DNA from 3 places in the Paenibacillus sp. cl6col genome. Region 3 is predicted to be linked to each of the others. Evidence: riboswitches for the same ligand, from Rfam matches in the RefSeq annotation. Region 3 holds a riboswitch; each other region holds the start of a gene.
The links. A riboswitch is a leader RNA that binds a small molecule or an ion and turns the genes downstream of it on or off. The one in region 3 is predicted to bind thiamine pyrophosphate.
Positions count from the first base shown of each region.

Region 1: another riboswitch for thiamine pyrophosphate. It lies ahead of BLS15_RS21915 (ECF transporter S component); the one in region 3 lies ahead of BLS15_RS25670 (hypothetical protein).
Region 2: another riboswitch for thiamine pyrophosphate. It lies ahead of tenA (thiaminase II); the one in region 3 lies ahead of BLS15_RS25670 (hypothetical protein).

Region 1 is NZ_FNAZ01000009.1:146,005-157,033, forward strand. Features, by position in the region: gene BLS15_RS21900 (DMT family transporter) at 1-931, shown strand, start outside; gene BLS15_RS21905 (energy-coupling factor transporter transmembrane component T family protein) at 1,164-1,952, opposite strand; gene BLS15_RS21910 (ABC transporter ATP-binding protein) at 1,949-3,532, opposite strand; gene BLS15_RS21915 (ECF transporter S component) at 3,597-4,193, opposite strand; TPP riboswitch at 4,284-4,397, opposite strand; gene BLS15_RS21920 (MFS transporter) at 4,615-6,030, opposite strand; gene BLS15_RS21925 (response regulator transcription factor) at 6,276-6,929, shown strand; gene BLS15_RS21930 (sensor histidine kinase) at 6,922-8,322, shown strand; gene BLS15_RS21935 (metallophosphoesterase) at 8,507-9,382, shown strand; gene BLS15_RS21940 (response regulator transcription factor) at 9,585-10,307, shown strand; gene BLS15_RS21945 (sensor histidine kinase) at 10,297-11,029, shown strand, end outside.
Region 2 is NZ_FNAZ01000001.1:745,529-756,557, reverse strand. Features, by position in the region: gene thiE (thiamine phosphate synthase) at 1-283, opposite strand, end outside; gene thiD (bifunctional hydroxymethylpyrimidine kinase/phosphomethylpyrimidine kinase) at 280-1,101, opposite strand; gene thiM (hydroxyethylthiazole kinase) at 1,092-1,937, opposite strand; gene tenA (thiaminase II) at 1,934-2,635, opposite strand; TPP riboswitch at 2,764-2,866, opposite strand; gene BLS15_RS03245 (MerR family transcriptional regulator) at 3,067-3,993, shown strand; gene BLS15_RS03240 (histidinol phosphate phosphatase domain-containing protein) at 4,082-5,098, opposite strand; gene BLS15_RS03235 (DeoR/GlpR family DNA-binding transcription regulator) at 5,186-5,971, opposite strand; gene BLS15_RS03230 (ABC transporter ATP-binding protein) at 5,955-6,971, opposite strand; gene BLS15_RS03225 (ABC transporter permease) at 6,972-7,829, opposite strand; gene BLS15_RS03220 (ABC transporter permease) at 7,826-8,671, opposite strand; gene BLS15_RS03215 (alkaline phosphatase family protein) at 9,191-10,051, opposite strand; gene BLS15_RS03210 (ABC transporter substrate-binding protein) at 10,041-11,029, opposite strand, start outside.
Region 3 is NZ_FNAZ01000013.1:105,228-116,256, forward strand. Features, by position in the region: gene BLS15_RS25645 (queuosine precursor transporter) at 141-851, shown strand; gene BLS15_RS25650 (sensor histidine kinase) at 1,023-2,084, opposite strand; gene BLS15_RS25655 (response regulator transcription factor) at 2,088-2,837, opposite strand; gene BLS15_RS25660 (stalk domain-containing protein) at 2,941-4,353, shown strand; gene BLS15_RS25665 (ZIP family metal transporter) at 4,442-5,176, opposite strand; TPP riboswitch at 5,513-5,626, shown strand; gene BLS15_RS25670 (hypothetical protein) at 5,823-6,023, shown strand; gene BLS15_RS25675 (ABC transporter substrate-binding protein) at 5,993-7,051, shown strand; gene BLS15_RS25680 (thiamine-binding protein) at 7,214-7,507, shown strand; gene BLS15_RS25685 (ABC transporter permease) at 7,504-8,271, shown strand; gene BLS15_RS25690 (ABC transporter ATP-binding protein) at 8,288-9,142, shown strand; gene BLS15_RS25695 (MDR family MFS transporter) at 9,409-10,953, shown strand.

The sequences.
Region 1 (11,029 bases), on a different contig from region 3:
TAATCAAAAGTCTAACCGAAGCATTTATGTGCTTATGCTGCTCGTGCCGTTATTTTGGGGTGGATCATTTTCTACAGCAGCTCATGTCATTACCGAGATTCCTCCACTCGTAGCCGCAACGATTCGATTTGCATTGGCAGGGATGATCTTAGCGGTGCTGCTCACGATGCGATCAGAGTGGAATATCCGTGCATGGAGGGATAATTGGAAGGGGCTTCTCATTGTATCGCTTACGGGAATTTTCGGATACAATGCGTTGTTCTTTATGGCGCTGCATTATACGTCTGCAATTAACGGTTCACTCATCATTGCGACGATGCCGCTGTTCGTATCGCTTGGTGCGATGTTATTCTTCAAGGAACGATGGAGCGGCAAGTTTGGGATTAGCCTTGTGCTGTCCTTCATCGGTGTGGTTATCGTAATTACGAAGGGCTCATGGCACCGATTAGCTAGCTTGTCCTTCAACGAAGGAGATTTATTGTTTCTGGCAGCATTAATGTGCGGGGTCATATATAGTCTTGTTGGGAAAAAGGTAGTGCATGATGTCTCTCCCTTGTTCACGACTACAGTAATGACCTTGTTAGGTTCTCTGTTTCTGGGAGTCAGTTCGCTATTTGAAGGGGGTTGGGGTAAAGTTCCCGATATGTCTCTGCAAGGTTGGACGGAGATGGCGTATATGGTCGTATGCGGTACACTTATTGGTTATATTATTTTCAACCTTGGCGTGCAGCAAATCGGTGCGAGCAAGGCGAGCATATACTTGAACTTGACGCCAATCGTAACCTCACTATTGTCCGTATGGCTGTACGGCGACAGCATGACGTGGTCGATTGCTGTGGGTCTTGTCTTCGTGCTGGCAGGTGTATGCCTGGCAACCATTCAGCCGAGACGAAGAACTAGAACATCAATCATCGGTCAATCGGTGAAGTGATAGAAGATGAGACGTGGTCATATACCGTAAATCGAAGGTAGATAATGAATATGCAACACTCTGAAGGATTGCGATCAGCCAGCTTGGACAGCGTTCAACAAGACTATTGGAGAATCTTATCTCCCTGCTAGAGAAGAAAGAGAAGAAAGAGAAGAAACTCTCCTTATTAGATCTGGGAGAGTTTCTTTGATGATAAAAATTAAATTACCTATCAGATTGTATCTGAAGCCAATTAGACGGTCGGGCCGGTGAACGGGAAGTGCAGTGCGGCCATATAGGCGAGCGTAATTAATCCAGCCATAAGCAGAGTGAACCATACATCGCGCCGATGGCAGCGTGTAATATAATAGTAGGTACGTGATTGGCCCATCTGGAACCGCTTCGCCTCCATTGCGACAGCGACTCGCTGCGCACGGCGAATGCTCTGTGCGAGCAGTGGCAGGGCGTACATGCGTAGACGCTCATATATCCCTTTTAATCCCTTGCTGTATTGAACGCCGCGGATTTGCAGGGCATGCGTGCGAACTCGGTAATCCTCCCAGATCGCAGGGAGCAGCCGCAAGGAGGCGATGAAGCTATACGCATATTGCGGCGGAAGCCGGAATTGCTGCATCAGCGCATAGAATAACAATATTGGCTTCGTCGTGAAGGCGAATGTGATGCCAAGCATGCCGAAGCAGAGTGTTTTCACTCCGATGACAAGTCCGCGGTAGAAGCTCTCCTCGGTGATGCGGATTATTCCCCATGACCACCATTCATGCTCCCCCTTGCCGAACAAGATCATCGTGGATGCTGTCGAGACGAACAGGAGAAGGAACGGTGTTGTCACGAACAGCAGCTTCTTCGTAGAGTGGCCGCTGCATAGAAACAACAGCAGTGTGTAGAAGATTAGCTGATAACATGCAAAATCAAGCTCTCGGGTTAGCAGCGCAATAATGAGCAAGGCGAGAAAGACGAGAAGCTTGAGCGCAGGGTTAACCTGATGAAGCCATGTTTCAGATTTGGGAGCGAGCAGCTTCATTTCATCTGCACCTCCCGCATTGTCTGTCCACGTGGGGAAGCTTCTACTTCGATCAGTTGGCCTTTGTCAACATGCCATATCCGATCTGCAAAACGATCCACGATATTCATGTCATGTGTCACCATGACTATGGCGGTTCCTTCTGTCCGAAGCCGGTTCAACTTTTCCAATACAGCAAATGTATTTTTAGCGTCTTGCCCGAAGGTTGGCTCATCCAGGAGCAGGATTGGACGCTTACGCATCATCGCTGTGGCGACACTTAATCTGCGTTTCTGACCAAGTGACAAATGATACGGATGCCGATCCCGTCCGATATTCAGATCGAATGATTCCATGACTTGTTCCACTCTATGTGCAATGTCCGATTCATCCCAGTTGTTCTGCCTAGGTTCATAAGCAAGCTCATCATAGATCGAATCCGTTAGAAACTGCATCTCAGGATTCTGAAATACGAAGGCGAGTTCGGCTGGAGGCTGCTTTCCCGTATTTCTGAATCGTGGGAACCATCGCTTGCGAGCCTGTGCTGGCAGCTCTTGACCCTCAATAAGATACATGCCTGTAGTACGCAGAATTTGCATAAGAGACAACAATAGTGTGCTCTTGCCAGCGCCGTTCTCTCCGATAATCGTAATCCATTCCCCCGGATAAATATCTACGCTCGGGACGGATATGCGACGAATTTCTTCATAGTATCCGCTAAAATCACGCAAAGAGAGCAGTGGCTGCACGGCTTGCAGACGCGTGTAGGTGAGCCCGCCGTCCTGCTTGCAATGAGGCTGTTGATATCCGTTCGCCGTTCGTTGCTGCGTTATGGCTTGGTAGGCTTCTGAATAACTGTAGTCCTGCCATACACCGGGATACCAAATACCATATTCAATGAGCTTATCTTTATGATGTAGAAATACATTTTTCGGCTCGTCGTCCGCAATGATTTGTCCAGTGCTGTCGAATAGCACCACACGATTGATAATGTCGATAACATGCTCGATTTTGTGCTCCACGATTAGAATGGTGGAGGAATCGGCAGCTTGTTTCACGGTGTCCCAGACTTGCTTCGTTCCTTCTGGATCAAGAAGCGCTGTAGGCTCATCGAGGAACAACACCTCTGGTTCTAGCAGCAGGACGGACGCAAGCGCGAGCCGCTGCTTCATTCCTTGGGATAGCGTATGGATTTCTGTATGCAGATTGTTGAACTGCAATCCCACTCTTTCAAGTATGCCTGTCATGCATGCTGGCATTTGATCATAGGGGATCGAGAGATTTTCCAGTACAAAGGCGAGCTCTTCATCTACATATGGCATGCAGAACTGGCTGTCCGGATCTTGGAATACGAAGCCCCAGCTTGAAGGAAGCTTAATCTGATCGTATTTCATCGGCACTTCGATAGAGTGGGGCATAATTCCGCTTAATACATGCAGCAATGTTGATTTGCCGCAACCGCTTGGCCCGAGGAGCAGTACCTTCTCACCGGTAGAAATGTGGAAGGAGAGGTCCTTGAACAGCAAGGAATCCTCTCCTGGAAATGTTAGGCGCAAGCGGTCAACAAATGCAGACGAATTCGCATGAGATTCCTGTTGCATGTGTAACCACCTTATTCCGAATTTGTGGCGTACGCACAAATTCTATCTATTCATATTATGCGTGCTATTGATTAAGTACCGCGTAATCTTCTTTGGACACAGGACGTATGGATTTGGTTACCCCTGTCACTTCCAATGCACGAACGAGCAAGCCGGCAAATACGCCAGCGAAGATGAACGCACTAATGACACGAAGTCCGTACTTCAAGACGAGCACCCATGTCTCGTAATCTGCATATCCGTAACCGAGATCGATAATGAATGAGCCGACTGCGGACAGAATGCCAGCGATGCCTGCGATGACGATGCTGTGCTTGCGGTATCCAGTCAAGGCGAATGCCAATTCTGCCGCCAGACCTTGTACACAGCCATACACAATCGTCTCTAGTCCCCAAGCAGAGCCAAGAATAGCCGATAAATTAGCGGCAGCAAGACTTGCAAGGAAGCAGACGCCGGGCTTGCGAATGACTAGGTACGCGAATGGGCCAGCCATAAACCACATGCCATATGTTAATTGTCCTGCTTGTGGGAACAACGGCTTTGCGAGACTGTAGACGCTCTCCCACATTTTGAAGATCACACCAAATACGACCCCGATCATCACGGTAATGAGAATATCCGTAAACTTTAATTTGTTGCTTCTCTGTTGTTCTGGCAACATAACCCTCTCCTTTGTTGTATAGCTAGCATACAAAAAAACCGTCTGGCAACCAGACGGTAGAAGAGTCCTAGATCACAGCAGAGCATGATCACACGACAAATACAGATTCTCTACGCTGGCATTATCCAGATCAGATTAACGGTCAGTAGCGGTATACTCATCTACAATCTCAGCCTGATTCCTCAAGCCCCCGAATTTGTATGACTATGCAATTGCTCATATCATACAATATTCATGATAGGTTGACAACGAAATGTTTACAAAAAACATAAAAATAGGATAGGGATAGAAGCCAATGATTGTAATCGTTCGCTAGACAACATCGAAGAGAGGAATAAGGAGATAAGGAGCGTGTTAGGAGATTTGAAGAGAGAATAGAACAAAATGAGGATCAGGAAGAAGTCCTGATCCTCATGAATTGTTAATCGTGTGAAGTTGTAGAATGTCGTCTCAATGACAAGCTGTATACGATCCCTCCGCATGCAAGAACTGCTATGAGCAGAATAATCAGGCCACTGTATAAGGCAAATGAAGCTTCCTTGGCAACGGTAGGTGTCAGTGAAGTCAACAGCCAACTATGTGTAAGCAGACCGCCGACTACAGCGATGCCGATGCCTTCAGCCATAAAGCATGCAAAGCTGAGCATGCTCATTCCTTCTCCTGCTTGGTCAGGTGCTAGCGATTCTGCAACGGATGCAGATATAACTGTCTTGATGAATGACAACCCTCCGAACACGAGCACGAGGGCGAACGTCATCAGCCATGGAGAATCATTCCCCCACGCAAGGAGCGTGACGAAACTGAATGTGACAAGACCTATTCCAGCGACAAATACAAATGAAGTTCCTCTCTTATCAACGAGAGTTCCACCGAGTATGCCGAACAGAATAACGCTGAGTGACCCTGGGAAAATGATCGCGCTGCCGATAACAGCGGTCGAAAGTTGATGTACATCCCGCATGAAGTAAGGAACCATGGAAATAAATCCAGCTACCGTTCCTAGCAAAATGGAACCAGCAAGCGTGCCAAGTACATATGGGCGATTAGCGAACAGGGACGGAGCAATAAACGGTTCGCGAATACGGCGGATATGCAAAGCAAACCCAAGAACGAGAATCATACTGCAGACCAGATAGAACCAGACATATGTCGTAGTAAACAAGGTAAATAGAATAATGCCTGCTGACAAGAAGGCAATGCCGATGATATCTGTTCTCCCATTGCGAGAAGGCTCCTGCGGCAGTGCGGTCAAGAAGAAGGGGAGACTGACTATTGTCATTACCGGAATGACAAACAGGTAGGACCAATGCACATAATCTGCCAGTACACCGCCTACAGCTGGGCCAATCCCTTCACCAAGCGCTACCATAGAGCCAATCATGCCAAACGCCTTGCCTCGATGCTGTTCTCCAACGTAGCGAGTGACCATAACCATGATGAGTCCGGGCACAGCCGAAGCCCCGGCACCTTGTATCAATCTGGCTGCCAATACAGCCGACAAGTAGTCATGGGCGAAGAAACCGAGCAACGAGCCACTACCATAGATGAGCACACCGATGAGCAGCGGCTTCTTAATGCCGTATTGGGATGACAGGGTGCCATAAATGATGGAACCGAGCGCGAAGGTAATCATGAAGCATGTGTTGATCCAATTCGCAATGGCCGGAGTGATACTAAAATCGTGTGCGATGTCGGGCAAGGATACGTTGAACACAGTCTCATTCAACACACTGAAAAATGCTAAAAAGCTTAACCACGCGATCGATTTCTTCACATTGGGAAAGGCATATACGGGTTGTTCTTGTTCTGCCGCCTCGATGCGGTTGTCATTGTTCATTTGTTCCACGAATAGGAATCCCCTTTCTCTTGCTAAAGGGGAATTGCGCAGTTTACAGGGGTGTTATGCGTTATCCCCGATTATTACCTGCCCCAATTGATGTTACGCACTTCATCTTAACGCCTCCCAATTATTGTTGCTTCCAGTATAGCAGTGGGATTTTCCTTATTCAATTAAAAATGCAATAATATAGACTGCACTCAATGCAAGACAGACAAGGGTAAGAATAAGGAGATACAAAGTAAATGAATGTACTTATTGCAGACGATGAGCCGCATATGTTGAAAATTTTAGCGGCTTATTTTGATAAAGAGGGCTTTCGAACTTTTACGGCAGAGAACGGGCATCAAGCGCTTGAGATCTATTACAACCAGCCGCTGGACTTGGCAGTGCTCGATTGGATGATGCCGCAGATGAGCGGGATTGAGTTGTGTCGAGAAATCAAATCGAATTCGAAGTTAAAGGTGCTCATGCTAACGGCCAAGGGAGAGCATGAAGATGAGCTGACAGCTCTTGATTCTGGAGCGGATGAGTATATGCGGAAGCCGTTCGATCCTCGGGTTTTGCTGGCGAGGGCGAAGAAGCTGCTGAAGATGCAGGCACAATATCTATTTGGGGATATCCAGGTAGATATGGAAGGACAGAAGATTTGCAAGCGTGGAATTGATCTGCGGGTTACGAAGAAGGAATTTCAATTGATGAAGTTTTTTATTCTGAATAAGGGGCAGGTCTTAACGCGCAAAGCGCTGCTTGATCATGTATGGGGCTATGATTACTTCGGCGAGGAACGTACGGTAGATACGCATATACGCCGCTTGCGGGAGAAGATCGGCGAGGAGTGGATACGGACGCACCGTGGTATGGGTTACAGCTTCGAGCATCCGAATAGCCATGAATAAGCTTAGTCGCAAGCTGTTTGTGCAAATTGCACTTATTCTTGTCGTAGTGTTCGGACTCTCGTATTGTGTGAATACGTTCTTTATGCCAAATTATTTTGTCCATCAGAAGCGTGCTGCGTTGACGGAAGCGGTGGAGAGGTTGCGCAGCATAGAGTCGAAGCAGCTCCTTGAAGAAGTTCAGCGGGTGGCGGATGATTACCACTTCACAATCGTTCATACCCCCTACGACCATGACATTGACCGCTTAAACTGGACACTGCGCGAACAATTTACGCGGGAGCGGATTGCGATGAGCAAATTCTGGCTCACGGAAGAGAGCCTTGCACAGCTAATGCGCGGCGGGATAGTTACGAAGTCGTATCAGCAGGAGAAGTTGAAGTCGAGCGTTTTCGTTACGTTTGTCATGAAAGAAGGAATGATTCTCGCTGTAGGCGAATCGGTGGCTAATTCAGGCGAGACGATACGTATCGTCAATCAGTTCAATTTGATTATTGCGGTAGGTGCGCTCTCACTAGCCCTTCTGCTCGCTGCTTGGTTTTCCAGGCGAACGGTGAAGCCTATTGAGCAGCTTAAGAATATGGCGGAGGATATCGCCGAACGACGATACCGGACAGTGGACATCCGAACAGGAGATGAGATTGAGGAGCTTGCGCACAGCATTAATACGATGAGTGATAAGTTGAAGCAAGCGCATCTGGAGCTGGAGGAGAAGAACCGGAACTTGCGTGTCCTTATTCGTGACATCTCACATGAACTGAAGACACCGCTTGCCGTGATCAAGGCATATTCCGCAGGGGTGAAGGATGGTCTGGATGACGGCACCTACATGGATGTCATACAGTCGCAAACGGATGATATGTCCGAGCTCGTTACGAAGCTGTTGGAATGGTCTCGCTTGCAGACGGAAGAGCTGAACATTGAGAATGTTCATGTCGTTAATCTTCTTGAGCAAGTCATTGCGAAATATGAGCTACCTCTGCAGCAGCATTCGATTGAGTTGACCTTGAATGATCAGAATGCGGAAAGCTTTTGCGTCCAGGCTGATAGGGTCAAGCTTGAAATGGTGCTGAACAATCTCGTATCGAACGCAATGAAATACACGACGAATCGGAAAATTCAGATTGATCTTACGAACAAGGATGATGCATTAGTGCTGTTCATTCGGAATGGATGTACGTTCTCCATGACTGAAGAGCAGCTGAAGCAATTGTGGGAGCCGTTCTTCGTTGCTGAGAGCTCGCGGAACAAGCAGCTTAGTGGTACAGGGCTTGGTCTGGCTATTGTGAAGGGGATCCTGCAGAAGCACAAGGCGGCTTATGGCGTGCGACTGCATACTGGAGATATCGAATTTCATATTGCGCTTCCTCTATGCAAGCAGGGGGAGCAGATGTAAGACTGCCTTTCAAGTGGTATTTTCAATTTTATTGCTGAAAGGCAGTTTTTTGTATGTAGGCAATAACTTCCATGCTCTTGCTATCTAGATGCTCATGTTCACGCAGATAGGCTTCTTGATGTCTGTTTTCATTTTGTCATATTGGCGTAACATTGGTCTCCTATGATTGGGTTGAGGTGAGATCATGAAGGACAAGAAATGGAGCAAGCATTCGATTCGTGTGACTCTGATTGTATTGTTTCTGCTTGCAGGAGCATTATTTTATGGCATGAAGATGGAACCGAACAGCTTAAGTGTGACGAGGCAGATGATACTAAATCGGTATATCCCTCCAAGCTTTCATGGGATGAAGATTGTACATTTTTCTGATGTTCATTTGGGGGATCATTTCAATGATGTTCAGCTGCTTGAACTTGTTGATCGGATTAATCAAGAACATCCAGATATTATTGTGTTTACGGGAGATATGGTTGACAATTTCAATGCGTATGGAAATCGGAGAGACCGTTCCCAGCGAATACTAGGACAGCTGCAAGCAACATTAGGCAAGTATGCCGTATTCGGCAATCATGATCGAGGTGGGGGCGGAAGCCGAGTTTATCAGTCTTATATGGAGAAAGCTGGCTTTACTGTGCTCGTTAACGATACGAAGCAAATCCATCTCCCGAATCATGATGAATATATCACCATTAGCGGGCTTGATGATTTCCTGTTAGGTACGCCCAATATACATGGAACGCTGAAAGACTTAGAACCTGACAACTTCAATTTGCTCGTCGTGCATGAGCCGGATGTTGCCGATCAAGCCATTGATTATCCGATCGACTTGCAATTATCTGGACACAGTCACGGGGGCCAAGTTCAATTGCCGTGGTACGGCACGATATACACGCCGCCATTAGCGAAGAAGTATGTTGAGGGGATGTATAAAATCGAGGGAACAACTACCCTGAACAAGCCAATGAAACTCTATGTCAATCGAGGCATCGGGACGACAGAACTGCCTGTCCGTTTCCTAAGCAAGCCTGAAATTACGGTTCATACATTGATGCGTTCGTGAGAACTCTCACAGCAATGCTTGGAGAACAGCTAGGGCACTAGTTTATCCATTTGCATCCCGATGAAGGGACACGAGCGGATAGAAATTGGCAAACACGTGCAATTGGCTGCTGGATTCGTTACACTTACATTTGCAAGGAAGGATTGTAGAATGCGAATCAGATATGGGTAATCTACGATAGATATAAGGGGAGAACGGAACGATGCAGCCTATTCGCGTGCTTGTCGCCGACGACGAGCGAGAGATTCGAGATTTATTGAAGAAGTACTTAGAGCGGGAATTATACACGGTAGATACAGCAGCTCACGGTGAAGAAGCGCTGCGATTGTTCGAGCAGCATAAATATAATCTTATCATTCTCGACTTAATGATGCCTTACATAGATGGAGTAGAGGTGTGCCGTCGTATTCGGGAGAGAAGCAATGTGCCCATTTTGATGCTGACGGCGAAAGACGAAGAGATGGACAAGATTGTAGGTCTGAGTATCGGGGCTGATGATTATATGACGAAGCCCTTCAGCATACATGAACTGGTTGCAAGGAGCAAGGCATTGCTGAGAAGATTCATGATCTTAGGCAGTGAAGCCAGCAGTCTTGCAGAAGAAAGTTCTGCAACCATGAGATTTAAGGGATTAATAATTGATACTAGAAAATATATGGTTATCCGCGAGGGGCAAGAAATAAGTCTGACCGCCAAGGAATTTGAGTTGTTGAGATTGTTCGCTTCTCATCCTGAGCAGGTATTTACGAAGACGCAAATTTTTAGACAGGTGTGGGGATCAGAATATATTGAGGACGATAATACAGTTATGGTTCATATCCGTAAGCTTCGGTTGAAAATTGAAACAGACCCCTCTGATCCGAAGCTAATTCAGACGGTATGGGGGATTGGCTATAAGTTTGCAGGTGAACGAGATGAGGCATGACAAAAACAGTCTAATGCTTGTTGTTTTATTAATGGGATTAACTATATGGTTCGTCATCGATAGTATGACAATACAGCCTCTAGGTATATACAGGTGGGGGCTGTTTGCTGTACTGTTCACCGTTGCTGCGCTGCTGCTCTACAGACGTGTTCGGTTTATAGCGGAGGTTAGGAGCCATGCTGCCGCCGTGAAGCGTGCTGTTCGCGGCAATGTCAATACGAGACTGCTGGCGAATGAATCTGAGGCGTATGATGAGATGCTCTTTTCGATTAATGAATTAATCGAGCAGATGGAGAAGCTTCAAGTGAATGCAATTCGATCCGATGCTGCCCGCAAGAGGCTTCTCGCTAATATCTCGCACGATATACGGACACCGCTTACTTCGATTATCGGTTATGTCGATGCATTGCAGGATGAACATATCTCTTCAGAGCAAGAGAGGGATGAGTGTGTTGCAATTATTTCAGCGAAGGCGCAAGCGCTTAAGGAATTGATTGATCATATCTTCCAGATGGCGAAGCTGGATGCCGATGAAGTCGAGATGAGATGGGAGTCGTTAGATGCTGCAGAGCTGCTGAGGGAAGCGTTGATTTCATTTCTGCCGGAGCTGAAGAAGAACGGTATGGATCTAGCGGTTCAGATTCCTGAGGAGTCCTGCATGGTTGCAATGGATCGCTATGGGTACATACGAATTTTGAACAACCTAATCAAAAACGCGATAC
Region 2 (11,029 bases), on a different contig from region 3:
CCGCATTCAAGGCAAGCGCCAGCTCTACATCATCGTTCACGAGGAAGGGGATGCCGTGTCTTCTGCACACCGACTGAATGCGCATTGCGAGTTCTTTCTTAGCTGTTTCCTTCAGCGCGTTTGCGCCCTTTTCTCGAAACTGTACTATCGTTACTCCTCCGCGAACGGCCTCCTCGACAACCGCTGCAGGGTCACCCTCGCAATTGCCGCTGCCGAGCACGAGGTACAACCGCAAATAGGAACGCATGCAAGCATCTTCAATGCGACTATCTATACTTATCATCTGACCACCTCTTGCATCTGCCGCCGATATGCCCAATGGTTGGTTGGGCCGTTGCCGCCGCCGAGCCCGAGCGTCTCCTCAATTGCTGCTTGAATATAATGCCGAGCAGTACGAACTGCGTCGCTGGGAGCAGTGCCCTTCGCAAGTTCTGCCGTAATCGCTGCCGAGTAAGTGCAGCCCGTGCCATGAGTATGCTTGGTCATGATTCTGCGGTCTTCCAGCAGTGTGAAGTGGGCTCCGTCATAGAACAGGTCAACAGCCAGCTCGGTCGTCATGTCGTGGCCTCCCTTGATGATGACCATTTTGGCGCCGTAATCAGCAATTCTTATCGCAGCCTTGCACCGATCTTGCAGGGTGACAATCTTCATTCCTGCAAGCGCTTCTGCTTCTGGGATGTTCGGCGTGACAATCAGCGCAAGCGGCAGCAGGCGATTCTTCATCGCCTCTATGGCATCTTGCTGCAGCAGCTCTGCGCCTCCCTTGGCTATCGTGACTGGGTCGACGACAACGTTGTTCAAACCGAATGCTTCAAGGCGATTCGCTACTGTCTCAATAATGCCTGCGCTGAACAGCATCCCTGTTTTGACAGCATCAACCCCAATATCTTCTACGACGGCATTTATCTGTTCAGCAACGGCTTCATGAGATAGCGGGTATACGCCGTGAACACCAAGCGTGTTCTGTACCGTCACAGCCGTAATCGCTGACATGCCGAATACGTTCAGCTCTTGGAAGGTCTTGATGTCGGCTTGAATGCCGGCGCCGCCACCGCTATCGGAACCGGCAATCGTCAATGCTCGTGCGACCATCATAGCCATACCTTTCTTCTAGCGGAGGCTTGGCGAGGGGTGATTGTTGATGCCGCCGTATCGAATAGGTCGATCTCAGCCAAGGCATCAAGAAATGCAGTTTGGAAGCTGCCAGGACCTCGGTGGCCCGCTGTTCGATAGGCATGGGCTGCTGCGCCCCCATAATAAGACATCGCTGCGGCTCCTGCCAGCAATAAATCAGATTCTACCGCAGCAAATGCGCCGATGACCGATGTCAGCAGGCACCCGCTTCCCGTTATGCTCGTTAATATCGGATGACCGCCCGCAATAACGTAGCCGGTTGTGCCGTCTGTAATGACATCCTCTTTGCCCGAAATGGCAACGATGGTGCCGAAACGGTCAGCTGCCCGTGCAGCAAGATCGAACAACTCCTCAGGGGAACGAAGGGAGCTTTCAGACTCCATGCAATCCACGCCCTTGATCTCGCCAGCTTCACCCATCAGCTGAGCAATTTCCGCGGCATTGCCGCGCACGATCGAGACACGCAATTCCTTGAGCATCTTCACGGACACCTTCGTCCGATACGGCGTTGCGCCTGCGCCTACTGGATCGAGAATAACCGGAATGCCATGTACATTCGCCGACCGCCCTGCGATTAGCATAGCTTCTATCATGTCTGTATCGAGCGTGCCGAGGTTCAATACGAGCGCATCTGCTGCCTTGGCCATGTCTGCTACCTCTTCTTTGGCTGAAGCCATCACAGGGGAGGCGCCAATGGCTAGCAGACCGTTAGCGGTAAAGTTGGCGACGACGATATTCGTCATATTGTGGATGAGGGGGCGCCGTTCCTTAATACGTTGGGGGAAGAACTGCATATCGATCATCCTTGTTTCACCTCTGTCTTCTCCGCCAAGCGTACCGGCCAGTCTTCTACTTGATAAGCCATGTCCCAAAACATATATTCCAGCTGGCAGCTAGTCAGAAAATGCTTCTTCAGCTGCTGCTTGCGTGCTTGCGACAGCGATTCTGCCCATTCATCCAGCATTCGGCGCATTTTGTCCGTAACTCCGCCGCCGAGGTCTCCATAGAAATGAATCCACTCATAGAACGGATGGGTCTCATCTGGATTCACTTCTTTTAGCAGACGTTGTCCGATCTCCGTATATGTCCATGGGCACGGCAGCAAAGCCGCAATAATATCTTCTAGGGTTCCTTCGTGGGCCACGGTAAGCATATGGGACACATAATGGCTCGCAGAAGGGGCGATCGGGTAGCCTTGCAGTTCTTCGAACGTTACGCCTGCCACGTTACAAAAATTATGATGGGGGTGTATCTCGCTATTCAGCACAAACGAGATTTGCTCGTTGAAAAGAGCCATTGTCTCTCGGCTGTTACATTTGGAAATCGCAATGCCGTAAATCCGAATAAAGGCATTCAAATATTCAAAATCCTGCTTTACGTAGTGAATCAACTGTTCTTTCTTGACAGTACCTTCAGCAATTCCCCGAACGAATGGATGATCCATAATGGCATCGTATATCGGCTCTGCTTCGTGTCTCAGTTCCTCCGTAAATGTAAGCATGAACAGCACCTCCGAATGATTGGATAGATGATGAATGCATGCTGAAATCTGGTCAAGGAGCACTTCGCGGCAGCCAAAAAAAGCCGCCCCGAAATGGAGCGGCTTCATCATGTCCATACAAAAAGACCATGAGGCCGGCTCCACTTCCCTCCGCCGGTATTACCCGGATCAGGTTCAAAGGGTCCAAGAATTCTTGTCTCAGCCGCCTATGCGGCTCCCCTAGTGGATTTCACGTCATATTCATCTTACGAACTACTTTAGCATTGATGGAGATAATTGTAAAACGTTAGTTTTCTCAACCATTCGGTCAAAACGATAATTTGTTAGTGCTTGGAGCGAAGTTTCGTATTGTAATTGACGCTGCGACAACTGATACAATAACCTCATAAGGCGCCTTATGATACGTCAAGTGACAGAGGTTGATGATAGTGATGGGCAACATGATAGGAATCGATAAATTATCGCAGGAAATCGGTGTGACGAGCCGTACCCTGCGCCACTGGGAGTCGCAGGGGTTGTTTGCAAGTCAGCGCGATACCAGTTCTGGCTGGAGGATGTATGATGAACAGACTGTGCTTGCAATCCGTATAACTGCTTTGTTAAGAGGGTTTGATATTGGGATTAAAGAGATTAAAGTGGTGCTGGCGGATATGACGTTCCGAACCGCACATCAGGTAATGACTCAGTATGCACACGAGATGATTGAGCACAAGAATGAGTGCATATCGAAGGAACTAACATTGAAGAAATGGTTGGAGCAGTTGCACAAGTACCTCAATGAACCGATTACGGCTCAATTGCTGCTGCAATTATGTCATGAACCGTTCCTACATTCAAATATGAAACATGAGGTGACAATGCCGATGAGTAATCAGTGGAGTTATTCTCCAGCATCGATCAAATTCGTAACCCTTCCACCAATGAGAATGGCTTGCCATGTTGTCGTAAGCGCATCACCAGAAGAAGAAGCGATCGAATCATTAGCGGACTGGCTCGTGCAAGCTGAACTGCAAGGAACGGCACGGCTATTTGGAAAAAATGAAGAACCACTCCCTGACGTTGAATCGAACGTTTACGGTTATTGTGCATATGCCTCCATTCCAGAAAATATCGATATACCAAGTCATTTGGCGGAGGCTAGGTTCTCCGGCGGGGTGTATGCCATGATGGAGAGTACAGATGATATTACGGGATCGTGGCAATTATTGATGGAGAAATTGAACGAGCATCCAGACTACGAGCCTGATTCGGAGGCAAGATTCTGCTTGGAGGAGCATATACGAAATGACAGCCCGGCAGGAAGCAGCAACGCTTATTGGCTGCAGCTATTCGAACCGGTTCGAAAGAAAATAAAATAATATACATGAAATCCCCGGTGCAGTCGTTGCGCCGGGAATTGCTTTTCATGGGATAGGAGAGAGGGCAGCTCGCTTTGCGTTTTCTTTATTAAGAAGTCGAAGTTGCGAGCGGTCGCATGATGCGTTTGCGTTGATGGAATGTGGCAATTTCGGCTAGACCGCGCTGCTGAAGCATAAGGGTATTGTCCGCCACGTATTTGCCGACGTCGTCTGGAAAGTGAGAATCCGATGACAGGGTAAAGGGGACATCATGTCGAAGCAGAACATCGATAAAGGAGGAACTCGGACACATCTCCTTGACCGGGTAGCGGTAGAACAGTCCTGCATTTACCTCTGTAGCTGTATTTGTCCGTTTTAATGCTTGTGCGATTCGCTCGTAGTACGGGAGATGCAGCTCCTCAGCTGGGCGATAATTAAATACTTTCAAATTGTCCAAATGGGCGGCAATATCGAACAGACCGCTGTTAATCATTCGTTCGACATCATCGAAAAAGTGCCCGTACAGTTCACGCAGATCAACCTGATCGAAGCGGAACTGAGTCTCGGGATTATCGAATCCCCATCCATCCACATAGTGAATCGACCCGATCACATAGTCCCAATCCGCCATCGCAATGAAAGATTCCAACTCCTTCTCTCCACCTGCAAAATAATCCGCTTCTAATCCAAGACGTAGCTCGACTCCCTGCTCGGCCCATCTGGGCTTTGCGGTCTGAATGGCAGCTGCGAAATCCTCAATCCGCTCGGTGCATACTTGATGCAGCCATGTATGCTGAAGGCGGCCTAGCGGGGAGTCTCCGATATCGAGGTGACGTTCGAAGTAGGGGAGCGTCTCTAGAAACCGATAGAGATGATCTACGATTCCGACCTCCCGCAGTCCTTTGCGCAGCGCTTCTTGCAAATAGAGATCGAGCCATGATTCGTCATAAGCTCCTCGCTGCAGTCTTGTATGCATACGCGCATAACTCGCTTCGAGCCATGCACGGGAATGGCGTGGTTCAGCAAGTGGATGGAAGTGGTCGAATGCTTGATTCGTACGATCAAGCCAGCGGAACGAATAGGGGCCTTCCTCCAAATGCATATGGTAGTCTACATAATACAGCATAATGATCGCATCCCATCCTATGTCATAGTGGCTCATTCGTGATGTATGAAGTGATGTGTTACTTCGACATATAACTTCGCTATGTTCTTATGGCTCGCAAGCCGGCGTAATCCAACCTACTTGCAATCCGCTGCGCTTCCATTTATCCGGCATTGGTGCATCGCATATGATGGCGGTGACCTTGCTCATGTCACAGATGCGGCACAGCTGTGTCTCCCCGAGCTTGGTACAATCTCCAAGCACATATGCCTGCTCGGACTGCTCAATCATTAAGGTGGAGCAGATCGATTCTTCCATGTCGTAATCACTGATTCCCGCTGGTGTCATTCCTGCACAGGAGATGAATGCCTTATCGAAGTGGAAGCGTGTAAGCAGTTCACAGGTTAGGGCGCCTGCAATCGATTTCTGCTCTGGATGCGTAACTCCCCCGAGTACAATGACTTTGCCGTCAAATCGTTTGGCTTCCAGCCGTTCCATGAGCAGTTCGGCAGCAGGAATAGAATTCGTCACGATCGTAACGCCGACGACACCGCGTATGGCGCGAACAAGCTCAACAGTCGTCGTGCCTACATCGACCACGATTGTATCTCCATCTTGAATGAGCGCGGCCGCAGCTTCCCCGATTGCTTTCTTTGCCGACTGCTTGATGCTTCGTTTTTTATCAAAATGAGGTTCAATCTTCATATGCGAATACGCAACTGCGCCTCCGTACACGCGCTTAAGCATCTGCTTCGCTTCCAACTCGTCGAGATCCCTGCGAATGGTTTCGGGCGTAACCGTTAATACGCTGGCGAGGGAAGCAACTTGAATTTTGCCATGTCGATTCAGCTGTTCTAAAATATGCTGTCTACGTTCTTCAGGCAGTAGCATCATGAAGCGGAATCACGTCCTTCGGATGGAGGTATACCGTCGTGGTAGAGCCGACGCTCACCCAATCGGAATTGCGATGAATCTGATCGACGACGACATGCTGACCCTGAACCGTTAGTTCCATACGCGTAATGTTGCCAAGCATGGTCACATTGCGTACCGTTCCTGTTACGGCCATGCCGCCAACGAGCGGCTGCTCGCAGAACGTCTCTGGCCGAATGGCATACAGCTTGCTGTCTGCAAGCGTGTAGTCTGGTACGATTTGCCCTAAGGCTTCGGCGTTCCATACGTTATAGCTGCCAATGAATCTTGCGACGAACTCGCTGCTTGGCTGCATATAAATCTCCTGCGGTGAGCCATGCTGCGCGATATTGCCTGCATTCATGATGTATATGTGATCACTGACGGACATCGCTTCTTCTTGGTCATGCGTAACTAGTACTGTTGTCATGTTCAATTCACGTTGAATGGAACGCAGCTGCTGCTGCAGGTTTTTACGAATTTGCGCGTCAAGCGCACTAAGCGGTTCGTCCAGCAGCAATACCTTTGGTTTCGTAACAAGCGAGCGGGCAAGTGCGACACGCTGCTGCTGCCCACCAGAGAGCTCACGGGGGAAAGACTTCTCCTTGCCTTGAAGCCCGGTGAGCTCAATCATTTCGCCAACTGCCTGGCGAATCGCATCACGCGGCATCTTCTTCATCGTCAAGCCGAAGGCAATATTGTCGGTTACCGTCATATTGGGGAACAGCGCATAGGACTGGAACACCATGCCGATCTCCCGATCCTTCGGTTCGATCCCTGTCACATCTTTACCATCGATGTGAATCGTTCCGCCGTCGAGCGGAGTCAGTCCAGACAGGATGCGAAGCAATGTGCTTTTGCCGCAGCCGCTTGGGCCGAGGAGTGTCACCAGTTCGCCTTTTTGTATATGAAGATCAATGCTGTTCAGCACCTTTTGTTTATGGAACGTCTTGATTACTTGATTCATCTGTACGTAGCTCATTTAAGAAGCCTCCCTGCTCATTGTTGCTTGGGTAGTCGGAATGCTGCTGCTCACGATGTCTTCTTCAGGCTCTGCGACTGGCTTGGAAGTGCGGCCCGTCAGCTTCACGATCCACGCGCTCAATATGGCCATCAGAATGAAGTAGGTTACGGTAATGGCGCTCGCGATATGGCCGCTCTTGTTCAGCTGTGCATACAGGAAGAGCTGCATGGTCTCGAAGCGTCCTCCGACGAGAATATTAATGAGCACGAACTCTCCGAATAGAATCGAGAAGGAGAGGAGTGCAGATACAAGAATGCCCGGCATAATGTTCGGAACAATCACGCGCAGGAATGCTTTCATGCGGCTGGCCCCCAGTAACTCGGCAGCTTCCATCAATGATCCTGCCTGAACAGCGCGCAAGCTGTTGCGCGTCCCTTGGTACATGAACGGCAGCATGCCGATGACATAGGCACCGAAGACGATGATAATCATGGAGAAGCCTTTGCCAGAGTAGGCGCGAATCAAGCCGACAGCCATAATAACGCCAGGAACGGCATAGGTAAGCATGACGAGCGTTTGAACCCAGCGCTCCAGCTTCGGTGCGTACAAGGAAATCGCGAACGTAGCCGGCACGATAACGATTACCGCTGTTACGGTAGCGACGCTGCTGAGCAGCAGGGAACGACCGAATGCCTGCATGAAGCGTGTATCCTGGAACAGCTCTCCGAACCATTTCAATGTTAAGCCTTCGGGTAGAATGGTTTGATTCCATGATGTCGCCAAGGAATAGAGCATGGTAGCGATGACCGGAATGAACAAATAGAGCAATACCGCTGCAAAGGCGAGCGTTGGCAGAGAATGAGCCAATCGTTTCATCGCAGATCCCTCCGAACTTTGCGCGTTAGCCATTCATTGACGAGCATGGCTGCAAGCAGCGTCAAGCCGAGCAGTACGCCCAAGGCGCTGCCGAGCTCGGGACGAGCGAAGATGTCTCCCGAGACGAGTGCGCCGATACGTACAGGTACAAGGTTATAGTTGCTTCCTGTCAGGGCATAAGCTGATGCATATGCACCCATGGCATTCGCGAACAAAATACTGAATGTGCCCGCGATTCCCGGCAGAAGTACAGGCAGACCGATACGCTTCCAAAATTGAAACGGTGATGCGCCCAGCAGGGAAGCGGCTTCCTTCCAGTTGTCTTGAATCGCATGGTACATCGGATAGAGCAGCATAATGGCCAGCGGAAGCTGGAAGTACACATAAATAACGGTCAATCCCGACCATGAATACAGATTGAATGATGCCGTCATATCAATGCCGAATTGGCGGAACAGCAGCGTGAACAGTCCGCTGTTGCCAAGCAGGACAATGAAGGCGAAGGCGAGCGGGATGCCTGCGAAGTTCGATGTCAGGTTCGTAATGACAAGCAGCCGCTCTTGTACGCGCTTCGGAAAACGGGTAAGGGCATACGTTGCAAATACGGCGGCAATGATGCCGATAAGGCTGGACAGCAGGGAGATGAGAATACTGTTCTCAAATGCCTTCCAGTAATAAGGGTTCGTAAAAATTTCTTTGTATTGATTGAATGTAAATGCCCCGCCGCCATCCTCTTGAAAGCTTCCCGAAATCATCGTGAAGAGCGGGACGAACATGAATAGCGCCACAAAGATAAGCAGCGGGATAATCGTGATGTACAGCATGCTGTTGATCCGTTTCATGTGCGTACTCCTTTCCAAAATCAGTACTTCCTGATTTACTTCGTGATAAAAAACTTCTATCGAGGTAACTCATGATGAGCGACCGCGTCTAAAGGTATGTTTTTTTCCATTCTAGAAAGCCTTCGTGCCACACTGCACGTAATCTTTCTAGAATGATCAAAAGTTCGCTTTTCAGCACCGAGAAGGTTGCATAAACTCGAAGCATATGCTTCCGACGAGAGTTTTGCTTCACAAAACTTGTAACGAGCAGCGGAGTGTAGGCGAGACTACATGAGCAGCTAAAATGTTTCCGAAGGAAACATACTTCGAAAGCAGACACTATTCGAGAGTGAATGCAAGATTCGATGCCGAGTTACTTCTTGAATCACTCCGTGATAAAAAAACTTCTATCGAGGTAACTCATGATGAGCGACCGCGTCTAAGGGAATGTTTTTTTCCATTCTAGAAAGCCTTCGTGCCTCACTGCACGTTAACTTTCTAGAATGATCAAAAGCGAATTGGTGAACAAAAGGCGTCCCCTTACGGAGACGCCGGCCTGAACTCCAACATAGATAGCGGCTGCATCGCTTCCGATGGGGCAATGCCGAGCAAGCGGCAGGCGAGCGGCGCCAACTGCAATTGAGGTACTTCCTGTTCATAGACGCCAGGGGTCACCAGATTGCTAATGACAAACAGTGGAACATGGCGTTCGGCGTCTGTCGTTCCGCCGTGATTGCCATCATTGTTCATGCCATGGTCAGCCGTAACAATAATCTGATAGCCTGCCTCCATCCAAGCTGGCAGCACGCTTGCAAGAATAATGTCCGCCGCCAGTGCCCGGTTGCGGTATTGCGCCGAATCCCCACTGAACTTATGTCCGTCATCATCGATGTTCATCGAATGGACGTACAAGAAGTCTGGAGCATATTGCGTGAGCAAGAAGTTCGCATCAGCGAACAAGTGCGAGTCAGGATAGTGATCTTCGAAGTAGAAGATGCCATGCTGAATCGGCTTGTCTGTATCAAGCTGAATGCGATCAACAGCTGGTTGAAATGGAGCTGAGTTATACAGTTCGCTTACCCAATAGTAAGAAGCAGTCGCGTTCGTAAGTCCTTGTTCCCGAGTTAAGTGGAACAGACTGCGCTCGTGCGATAACCGCACAGTCTGGTTCGTTGCAATTCCGTGGCGCCATACCGGAGTTCCGGTCATCAGCACCTCATAGAGCGGGCGAGACAGGCTTGGCAGCTCGGAGCGCACTTTGTAGCGCGCTGCCTTGCCGTATTCCACCAAGTGATGCATATATCCCATTTGCGTGACGGCGGTGTCATAGCGCAGGCCGTCCAGCATGATGAAGATGAGCTTATTGGGATTGTGCGAGCGGTTCGTGATGTTATTTGACATGAATGAGTACCTGCTCCTGCCACAGCTGTGGGAGCTGCTTCGTTGTTTCTTCCCATGCCTTCAAATCTTTCACGGGCTGTGCATTTTTGTACATTTCATCCGGGAGAAGCATTGCCTTTGCATCGACAGCCAGCTTCGCGTTGGAGCGGATTGGACGAGCATAGCCACGAGCCAAGTTGGATTGTCCTTCATCGGACAAAATGTATTCACGTGCCAGCATCGCTGCATGCGGATGCTTCGAGTACTTGTTAATAACCGTTGCATAGCCGCTTGTTGCAGAAGCTTCCCGCGGGATGACAACTTCGAAGCGGTTCTTGTCGATTTTGTCACGGTAGCCTAGTGCGTTGAAGTCCCACAGGAATCCAACTTCGACTTCGCCCTTTTCCAAGTTCGCAAGACCTGCATCATTGGAAGCGAGACGGCCTTGTTTCGCCAGCTCTGCGAAGAAGTCGATGCCCGGTTGAATGTTCTTCTCGTCACCGCCGAATGCGTAAGCAGCCGCAAGAACAGCGAATTGTGCCTGGTTTGCCTTCATCACGTCGCCAACAGCGACTTTGAATGTTCCATTTTTAATGTCTGCCCAAGATTTCGGCGGGTTTGCCACTTTGTTCTTATCAGAAATGATGGACAATGTACCTGTGTAGCCGAGCAGCCAGTGTCCTTCATCATCTTTAGCCCAGTCCGGAATGTCGTTCCAGTAAGATGTTTTGTATGGCAGCGTTAGACCTTTTTGCTTCGCAAGCGGTCCGAATGCGATACCGACGTCGCCGATATCAGCGGTTGCGTCGTCTTTCTCCGACTCGAACTTCGCCAGTTCTTCAGCACTGGACATATCCGTATCCGTATGTTTCAAGCTATATTTCGTTCCTAAATCGTTCCACGTTTGCACCCAGTTCGCCCAAGTGTCAGGCATGCCGACCGAGTTGACTTGCCCTTCTTGTTTGGCCTTTTCCACAATTTGATCCAAGGTCAGCTTGG
Region 3 (11,029 bases):
TAAGGGATAATTGCATCGCTGTTCAGTGATATTTTTCTATTGGCATGAACGATATGCATATGGTAAAGTTATGGCTTGCGCCTAAGCGCCGCGGTTCGTAACCATCCCGCGTAATCAAAACTAGGGAGGAATTTTATTATATGTTCAACTTTACTTGGGGCATTTTGTTCGTCCTTGCGAACTTTGCCTTCTTCTTGATTTGCTACCGGGCATTTGGCAAGTCGGGACTATATGCTTGGATTGGTGTAATGACGGTCATCGCTAATATCCAAGTTGGCAAGACGATTGAGATGTTCGGCATTGTCATGACGCTTGGCAACACGGCGAATGCAACGCTGTTCTTGACAACGGATCTGTTGAATGAAAAGTTCGGCCGTAAGGAAGCGAAGCGCGCAGTGTGGTTTGGGTTCTTCACGTTGATTATGACGACGATTATTATGCAGATGGCTCTTCGCTTTACGCCTGAGGCTTCTGATATGGCGCGTACGGCACAAGCATCGCTGTCGAATATTTTTGATTTGATGCCGCGCCTTGTCGTAGCAAGCTTGACCGCGTATTTCGTCAGTCAGTTCTTAGATGTGAAGCTCTTTAGTTGGGTGAAGGAACGATACCCGAAGGCAGGTCAATTGTGGATTCGAAGCAATGGTAGTACAGGAATTAGCCAAATGGCGGATTCGCTCGTATTTTGTACGATTGCGTTTGCTGGCATGGTGCCTTGGGATGTATGGTTCCAAATCTTTATTACTACTTATGTCATTAAGCTCATCATCTCGGTGTTGTCGACACCAGTTCTATATTGGGCTAGAAGCTTCCCTGTTCGTGAAGATGTGGAAGGGCAGCAAGCGAAGTAGGGAGCGCCAATGGTTGACTTGGTAAACCGGTTCTAGCTTTCTTAATAAATGAAGACCCCGATACCGATATGAAGTTCTCCCTGTCAAGTGATGGGAGCCTATCATGGTGTTGGGGTCTTTGTATAGGGAGTTTGTCCGAGCGGTTCGCTCCCTGAGGGATTTTTTTTATGATCACGAATCAACCGGCAGTTCCGCATGTATCGTCACGGAACCATTCCCGCTCGTTGCCCAAACGCGTCCGCCTGCCCGTTCCACGATGTCGCGCACGATCGAAAGCCCAATGCCCGCACCACCGTACGTGCGCGAGCGTGAAGGATCAACCCGGTAAAAACGTTCGAACAAAAGCGTCAGATGCTCAGGTGCAATCTCCGCTCCAGTATTCGTAACCTCCACGCGGAGCATTTTAGCGTTTGCTTGCATCGATAAATGAACCGAATGACCATTCGGCGTATAGCGCATCGCGTTGTCGAACAGATTCTCAAATACGCGTAGGGCGAGAACTTTGTCGATCATGACGCAGACCGGGGAGGAAGGTACATCCTCTTGAAAAACAATTGCTTTTTCCTCCCATTTCGGCATATACCTTGAAGCGGCTTCTTGGGCAACGGATCGGAGATCGACCGGATTTGAGGGAATGGCCGCTTTCAAATCGCTCTCCGCCACAGCCAGACGGTGGATGTCCTCCACTAGACAAACGAGCCGCTCTACTTCGTGGTAACATTTATCGAGCGTTTCGGGCTTTGCGGAGAGGACGCCGTCTTTCATCGCTTCCATATAGCCCCGTACCGTAGATAGCGGATTTCTGAGCTCGTGGGCTACGTCCGCCACAAGGCTTCTTCGAAGTTGTTCGATCCTCTCAAGTTCCTTGCCCATTTGGTTGAATGAACGAGCCAAATCGCCGATTTCGTCGTTCGATCGAATCTTTGCCCTCACGGTATAATCCCCGCTCGCGACTCGTTCAGTCAGCTTCCGCATCCCGGACAAGGGGCGGATGATCGAACGGGTGAACAGCCAGTTAATCCCAATGGAGAGGGGGATGATGGCTAGACTGGTATATAAAAGATAACGCCCCGTAGCCGATTGGAACATGAGGAAATTTTGGTACATCATTAAGCGGTTTTCTTCTATTAGTTGAAGCGTGTACTGACTAAATCCGATGCTGATTCCGGCTACAAGCAAAATTAATACTATCGCGTTAATCGCAAGGAGCTTGTAAATGAGTTTGATTTTCACCGTTTACCCTTCCTTTAACCGGTAGCCGATGCTCCGGACGGTTTCAATGAGATCGAATCCGGGATCAGTATCACGGATCTTTTGCCGGATATTGCCGATATGCACATCCACGATGCGGTCGACAACATCTTTATCGCCCAGCGGATACAGCACGTTCAGCAAATGCTCGCGGGTACAGACTTTCCCTTGCATTTTGAGCAAGGTGATGACAATTTGAGCTTCCTGGTACGTGAATTGCAGGGGTGCTTTCTTCCAATAAAACCGATGGCTTTCGGATTCGTATAACAAATTCGCGTTATTGTTCAAAATGAGCCCCGAAGCTTTCCGCTCCGACGTACGCATCCGGCGTAGAATTGCCTGCATCCGGGCGACGAGTTCTCGCGGGCTGAACGGTTTGCACAAGTAATCGTCGGCTCCACGTTCCAAACCCCGGATTTTGTCCTCTTCCTCGATTTTAGCCGTAAGCATGACGATAGGCGCGCTGCTGATTTTGCGTATTTCCCAGCATGCCGTAGTACCATCCATGAAAGGCATCATAATATCCAGAATGATGAAAGATGGAGCCTTAGTTTTCACCAGTTCAACAGCTCGCTGCCCATCGCTCGCGGCAAGCACTCGGCAGTTCAGTGCCCCAAAGTATTCCTGCAAAAACGAGACGAGCGAAGCATCATCGTCCGCAATCAGAATAGGACCTTCAAGCTGCAGCTTATCCATCGGAACATTCACCTCCACGGCTATCATTTTATCAGACATGATGCTCTCGTGTTCTTTATATGATCTTTACAATTCTCCGTTACATTGGTCAAGAGCCCCGTCTTACGTTGGCTCAAAACCTTTTCAGAGAGGCGATGAGTGAATGATGGTAAACAAAATGATAAAACCTGTACTTTTTGTCGGAATGGTACTTTCCGTTATTCAACCGGCCATTATTTTGGCTGCTGATAACAATTTGGCTTCGATCTCGGCTTCAGGAAACAACACCATTGCGGCAATCCGCCCCTTTGACGGCGAGATTATCAATAACTCACTGGCCGTAAGTCCCGACGAGCAAACTGCGGTTGTCTCGGATAGTCGTCAGCCATGGATTCGAGTCTATGATCTTGCCAAAGGAACTTTGCGTAAGGAGATCCGCGGCTTTGTCACACCAAGAAACATTATGTTCATTAACGGCGGTTTGCAGTTTGTCGTTTCGGATAGCACACTGGGCACCCTGCGATTTTACAACACGGAAGACCTGGCATTGAAGGATGAGGTTGCAGTGGGTCAAGGCGCATTTGGAACTGATGTCACCGCGGACGGAAATACCATGTATGTCAACAATGAAGCCAAAAGTACAGTAACGGTTGTTGATATCGGGCAGCATAAGACGACCGCTGTCATTCCGGGATTCTCCCAACCTCGTCAAGGGATAAAAGTATCTCCCGACGGTCGTTATGTGTTTGTTACTAACTTCAAGGGAGACAAGGTATCGGTTGTGGATGTCAAAACCAATGCAATCGTCCATGAGATCCACGGATTCTCGAAGATTCGAGCGATTTCAATATCCGCCGATGGCTCTACCATGTATGCGGCAAACAGCGGGCGTAATAGTATTGCCATAGTGGACATCTCACAAGGCAAAATCATTGGCGAGGTAAAGGTTGGGCGCGATCCTTACGGCGCATCCCTTTCTCCTGATGGAAAGATCCTTTTTGCCAGCAACAAGCTGGATAACTCCATTAATATAATCAGCACCTCCGACAACAGCAGCATCGGGATCATTAAAGGATTTTCAGAGCCCCGGCAAGCGATCAGCTTCAGCAAGGATGGAAACTTTGCTTATGTCCTTAATCGCGATCTCTCTATTTCTCGAGTGGATGTGAAGGCTGGTATGATTCTCGATACTGTAAGCGATAAAGATGACATTTATTATGATGTCAAGGTCAATGTTAAAGGTAATCCGATTCAAAGTGAAGAGTATCCTTATTATAAATCCAAAGCCGACATCATTTATGTTCCTGTACGTTTCGTTTCAGAGGGTTTGGGTGCAACAGTGGAATGGAACAATGACTCTCAGACCATTCAAATCAACTTCAACGGCAAAATCAATTCAGTTAACGTGGGAGGTAAAACCGCGTTGGCAGGTGATCAACAGATCCAACTCGATGGTCCGGTTGAAAAAAACGGGGAACGCACCTTTGTTCCGTTAAGCTTTATTTCGAAAGTCATGGGAGCCAGCGTAAAGTGGGATAATCCAAGCAGAACAGCAAATATTACGCCGGTTAAGTAATGATATAAAACGCTGCCTAGTCCATTGGTAGCCCTTGCATGAGCTTGATTGATGAACATGTTCTATTAAACGATTGAAGCATCATTGTTTAGAACCAGTCTGTCAATCCAATCATCGTAATAAGGCCAAGAATGAAGGAGACGGTGGCCGACCGCTGATGTCCGTCTCCATGACTTTCAGGAATCAGTTCTTTATACACAATGAACATCATTGCCCCTGCTGCAAAGGACAGCCCATATGGAACCAGATTGCTCACATAAGAGCTAAGTGTGTATCCGAGCATGCTGGTGACAATCTCAACGACGCCTGTTAAGGTAGCGATGCCAAGCGCTTTCCAGCGATTGATGTTCTGATTGACGAGGAATAAGGCGACGAGGAAGCCCTCTGGTGCATTCTGCAATCCAATGGAAAACGCGATTAACGGCCCAAGTGTATCATTGCTGCTCGCATAACTGACGCCGACAGACAAGCCTTCCGGCAAATTATGAAGGGTGATGGCCGCAATGATAAGGAATGATTTCTGTTCGATATTGATGCGAATTCGTTGATTCGGATTCTCCAAATCCATATGAGGCAGGGAATGCTCCAGCCACAGCAGCACGAAGCAGCCAAGCAGCAGGCCGAATGCAATCACGAACACATTAGAGCTGGCAAGCGCTTCGGGGATAAGATTGAACATTGAAGCTGTTGTCATGATCCCTGCTGTATAGGCGAGAAGGATATCCCTCATACGGTGAGACATGCTCCTCATGAACAAGATCGGGATGGCCCCGATGCCTGTGGATAAGGCGGAAATGGTGCTGCCGATTAACGCTTCTGTCATACTACTCTTCATCCCCTTGCTCGAATCCGGTATTCGAATTGAATTGATATTTGGTGATCGTATCATACAGACATCCTCTACGCCAAGAAATCAATGAGGTAATTATTTGAGTTAAAATGGAATATTGTCCCTTGTTTCACATGGAACTTTTTTCGACAGGAATCTAGTGAATATGAGCAATCTGCTGTCATAAAGCATACGAATAACGAAGTTGATGGGAGATATAAGCATTGCCTCAATGATCAGCGGACACTTTGCAATTTCTGTTTGTCACTGGACTTTCTGATGGATGAGGACTATAATTACCCGTGTAATATGGTAGCTTCGATAACTGCATATGCACGCTAGGGGTGCTGGAATTTGGCCGGCTGAGATTGTATCCCATTAAGATACCGACCCTTACACCTGATCTGGGTAATGCCAGCGTAGGAAAGACGTTGAACCGCGTCATTATTGTTATAATTAGGTTGCTTGCTTATTCGTCATGCTCTGCATGAATGTGCGCTGCTTTGGGCAGAATGGACATAATTGCTGTACGGATGAACGAATGCCGGATGACCTTATTGACGTGATTCATCGTATGATGCACATTCGCATATACGCGTAGAACGGCACACAAAGCGTCCCAGAGGGGGCGCTTTTTTTTGTGGATCTGAATCGTGTTGCAGGACGGCGGGACGGGAACTTGCTCATCCACACATATACGATCGAGCGGATCGTCCAACTGGTGAACGCGGCAGGCGTTATCGAAGCACTTTCTAATTTCATGATCGGCTCTCCACTAGTGAGGGAAGGAAGAGAAGGGGGATTCATCATATGCAACGGACACGCTTTACACGAGGGTTGATGCTGGCGCTCGTTATCATGATGACATTTGCGCTCGCTGCTTGCGGCGGCAAGGGTCAAGAAGCAGGACAAGGGAGCCAGGCAGAGGGGAACACGACTCAGGAGCAAGGAACGGATAAGTCGAAGGAGAAACGCGACATTAAGCTTGTGCTTGATTGGACGCCGAATACGAACCATACTGGCTTGTATGTCGCTAAGGAGAAGGGCTACTATGAGGAAGAAGGTCTGAATGTTGAGATATTGCAGCCGAGTACTGGCGCATCAGAGGCGATGATCGCATCGGGAGAAGCGCAATTCGGTGTTAGTGTTCAGGAAAGTATTACGATGGCTCGACAACAAAATGTTCCGATCGTGTCGATTGGTGCGATCATTCAGCATAATACATCAGGCTTTGCCGCGCCGAAGGACAAGAACATCAAGTCACCTAAGGACTTTGAAGGCAAAACGTATGGCGGCTGGGGCTCTCCGGTTGAGGAGATGATTATCCGCACGATTATGGAAAAGGACGGCGGCGACTATAGCAAGCTGAAGAGCGTCAACATGGGCAATGCCGATTACTTTACAGCCGTGAAGAAGGATATTGATTTCGCGTGGATCTTTTACGCTTGGACAGGTATTGAAGCAGAGCTTCGTGGTGAGCCGATTGATATGCTGTATGTCAATCAATATGCGAAGGAACTCGACTATTATACGCCGGTTCTTTCGACAAGCGAGAAGCTGATCAAGGAAGATCCTGAATTGATTAAGGCATTCATGCGTGCTACGTCCAAGGGCTATCAATATGCGATTGACAATCCAGAAGATGCAGCCAACCTGCTGCTTAAAGCTGTGCCGGATTTGAACAAAGATCTGGTTATCGCAAGCCAGAAATGGCTGAGTCCGAAGTATAAGGACGATGCACCTCGCTGGGGCGAGCAAAAGCGTGACGTATGGGCAAATTACATGAATTGGCTCGTGGGGAACAAATTAATGGATAAGAGCATTGATGTAGACAAGGCGTTTACGAATGACTTCTTGCCAGCTTCATAAGCCTATACGGTTATAGGAATAGGCAATGGGCGCATATGCGCCCTTTTGCTGTATATCGTTACCTGTGTATATCGTTACATGATATCGATACGAGATAATCGTCACCAAGACCGTTACAAGTTGATCATTACATGAGGATTGAGAAAGAGGAGGAGAAGCAAGATGGCGAACAGTTTAGTAAGCATTCAGATCGTTCCGAAGACGAAAAATGGGGAAGACGTAATTCCCTATGTAGATCGTGCAATCGAAGTCATTCAAGCATCGGGTGTGAAATATCAGGTAAATCCACTGGAGACAACGATGGAAGGCGAACTTAGCGAACTCTTCCGTATTATTGAGGATATGAACAAGGCCATGATTGAGATGGGAAGCAGCAATGTGTTGTCGCAAGTGAAGATTGTGTATAAGCCATCTGGCATTACGATGGATGAATTGACAGTGAAGTACCGGCCATGAGTGGACGTCGAATCGCGAAGATCGGCCCCCCGATCATTGCATTTATTATATTCCTCGCCATATGGCAGGCAGGAGTAATGTTGTCAGGCATTGAGAAATGGATGCTGCCCAGTCCGCTCGATATTGCACAAGAGGCTGTAAGCAATGGGGGCGGTCTGCTTATGCACACATGGGCTTCTGTTCAGTTGACGCTCATTGGCTTCTGTGTAGGCACGGCTGTTGGCTTGCTGCTGGCTTGTGCGCTTCATCCGATGCCGTGGCTGAAGCGGGCGATCTATCCGCTTGTCATAGTCAGTCAGAATATCCCGACGATTGCGCTGCTTCCGCTGCTTATGATCTGGTTCGGCTTCGGTCTCATGCCGAAGATTGTCACCATTACGCTGGTATGCTTCTTCCCCGTATGCGTGGCTACCCTGGATGGTCTTGCCCAGACAGACCGCACGATGATGAATTATATGCGTATGGCAGGCGCAAGCCGGTCGCAGCTGTTCTGGAAGCTGGAGCTGCCCCATGCACTTCCATCTGTCTTCTCAGGCTTGAAAATAGCAGGGACGTATAGCGTGATGAGTGCGATTATTTCCGAGTGGCTCGGGACGGACAAAGGGATCGGCTACTACATGGTACTGCAAAAAGCAGCCTATCGCACGGATCGCATGTTCGTGGCAATCGCAGTTGTCATTCTATTGAGCTTGGCCATGTTCGGCCTCGTATGTGCATTGGAACGGCTGCTCATTCATTGGCGCCGTGACAATAAACAGGGGTGAAGGGGGAGCGTTAAAGATGATCACAACAAACGAACAACAGCCAGTTGCCCAGCGAGATGCTGATCATGTGCATCAGCATGAGGCAGTACAGAAGCAGGCCGCTCTTGAGCTGCGTGATGTCAGCATGTCATTTGACGGTCGAGCGGGACGGCTTCATGTGCTCGATCAAGTATCCATTACGGTGCAAGCAGGAGAGTTCGTCTCAATTATTGGCCCATCCGGATCGGGGAAGAGCACACTGTTCCATCTCATTGGCGGTCTGCTTCGTCCATCAGAAGGGGATATTCTCGTCCATGGGCAGAACGTGGTTGGTCAGACAGGCCATATCAGCTATATGCCGCAGCAGCCCGCGTTGTTCCCATGGAGAACGGTGGAGGACAATGTTATCCTCGCTCCAGAAATTGCAGGCAAGCCGAAGAAGGAGGCGCGGGAGGAAGCGCGCCGCTGGCTAAGCAATGTTGGATTGACGGGTTATGAACGCTCGTATCCGCATGAGCTGTCCGGTGGCATGCAGCAGCGTGTCGCCTTCCTACGCGCAATGATGAGCCCCCATGAGCTGATGCTGCTTGATGAGCCGTTCAGTGCACTTGATGCGCTAACACGCAGTGATATGCAGCGCTGGCTCATTGACCTGTGGGAACGCAATCGCCGCTCGGTGCTGTTCATTACCCACAGCATTGAGGAAGCGCTGCTGCTGTCAGATACGATATATGTACTATCCAACCGCCCCGCGCAAGTGTTAGAGCGAGTTACTGTTCCGTTCGCGCGGCCGCGAACGGAAGCGCTGGCTTCTGAGGCCGAGTTCGTCCGCATGAAGCGCGAACTGTCCGATCTGCTGCGTAGTATACAATCTTCATCTCCTATACGTTGAAGCGTGAAGCTGTCTCTTAATAAGAGGCAGCTTTTTTTGGGGAGAATATAGAGATGAGATGCAGCCCTTTCTAATCCCTTATTGTCTATCCATTTCAAATCTTATATATGTATCCTGCCCGCTGCCTGGAATGACCCGCTGTTCATTTTCTGGTGGAAAAAGTTAGAGGCAAAGATTATAATTAAATCTCGTTAGACATGGATAGCCGCAACTCTGTGCATTGCTGTATAGAGATGACGGTGTGTCCTGAGGAGGAATGAATTCAAATGATTACGAAAGAAAGCAATCTGCGGATGGTCGTTGCCGGCCTGCTGCTTGGTATCCTGATGGCAGCCATGGACAATACGATTGTTGCAACGGCGATGCCAACGATTGTAGGCGAGATGGGCGGCTTCAATTTGTACGTGTGGGTGACGTCAGCCTACATGGTAGCGACAATGGCAGGGATGCCGATTTTCGGAAAGCTGTCCGACATGTATGGCCGCAAGCGGTTCTATGTGTTTGGTTTGCTCGTCTTCTTGGTCGGCAGTGCGCTGTGCGGAACAGCGGACAGCATGATTCAGCTTGCAATTTACCGCGCGATTCAAGGGATTGGCGGCGGTGCCGTCATGCCGATCGCGTTTACGATTATTTTCGATGTGTTCCCGCCTGAGAAGCGGGGCAAGATGACGGGGTTATTTGGTGCGGTGTTCGGAGTATCGAGTGTGGCGGGCCCTCTGCTTGGCGCATACATTACCCAGTATATCGGTTGGGAGTGGGTATTCTACATCAACTTGCCGCTTGGCCTTATCTCCCTATGGTTCATTATGCAGTTCTATAAGGAGAAGACTACGAACAAGAAGCAGCGCATTGACTGGGGCGGAGCCATTACGCTCGTCGTTGCAATCGTCAGCTTTATGTTCGCGCTTGAGCTTGGAGGCAAAGAGTACGCTTGGGATTCAACAGTTATTATAAGTCTATTTGCGATATTCCTTGTGTTCTTGATCGCCTTCTTGATCATTGAGACACGGGTGCAGGAACCGATTATTTCGTTCAATCTGTTCAAGCGCCGCTTGTTTGCGGCAAGCCAGGGTGTCGGCTTCTTCTACGGGGTGTCGTTCGTGATTGCTACCGTATATATCCCGCTGTTTGTCCAATGGGTATATGGAGGCTCGGCAACAGATAGTGGTCTCGTCTTGACACCGATGATGATCGGTTCCGTTGTGACGAGTTCGATTGCCGGTATTATGGTTGCGAAGCGCAGCTACCGCAGTTTGATGATCGTATCCGGTATTTTCTTCATCGGCGGTATGTTCGCGCTCAGTACGATTTCGACAGATACACCGCGTACGTTGTTGACGTTATATATGGTCTTAACGGGACTTGGTGTTGGCTTCTCCTTCTCCTTGCTCAGCATGTCCTCTATGCACGGCATGGAGTTTCATCAGCGTGGCGCAGCGAACTCGACCGCTTCCTTCTCACGCTCGCTTGGGATGACGATTGGTATCACCTTGTTCGGTACGATCCAGTCGCATATGTTCCAAGGGCGTTTACAGGAGGTAATGCCTGCGGGCGGTCCAGCGATGGAGCTTAAACCCGAGACACTAATGAGCGGACAGATGGGCGATCTTCCGCCTGAAGTGGCCCGGGGTCTGACAACGGCTCTCGCGGACTCGATTGCTAGCACCTTCCAATGGGCCCTCATCCCAGTAGCATGTGCGCTTGTATGTATTGCGCTTATGGGGAATGCTCGGATGATTCGAGGGGATCAAGGTCAGGGTCGTGGCGGAAATTCGAATGAGGCAAGTGAATTGAGAGCCGGAGAAATGTAAAGAAAGCAAGGCCGTAGCCTTTGAAGTGAATCGCCGCAGGATACTCGTCTAAGACGTGACGCCTGCGGCGTTTTTT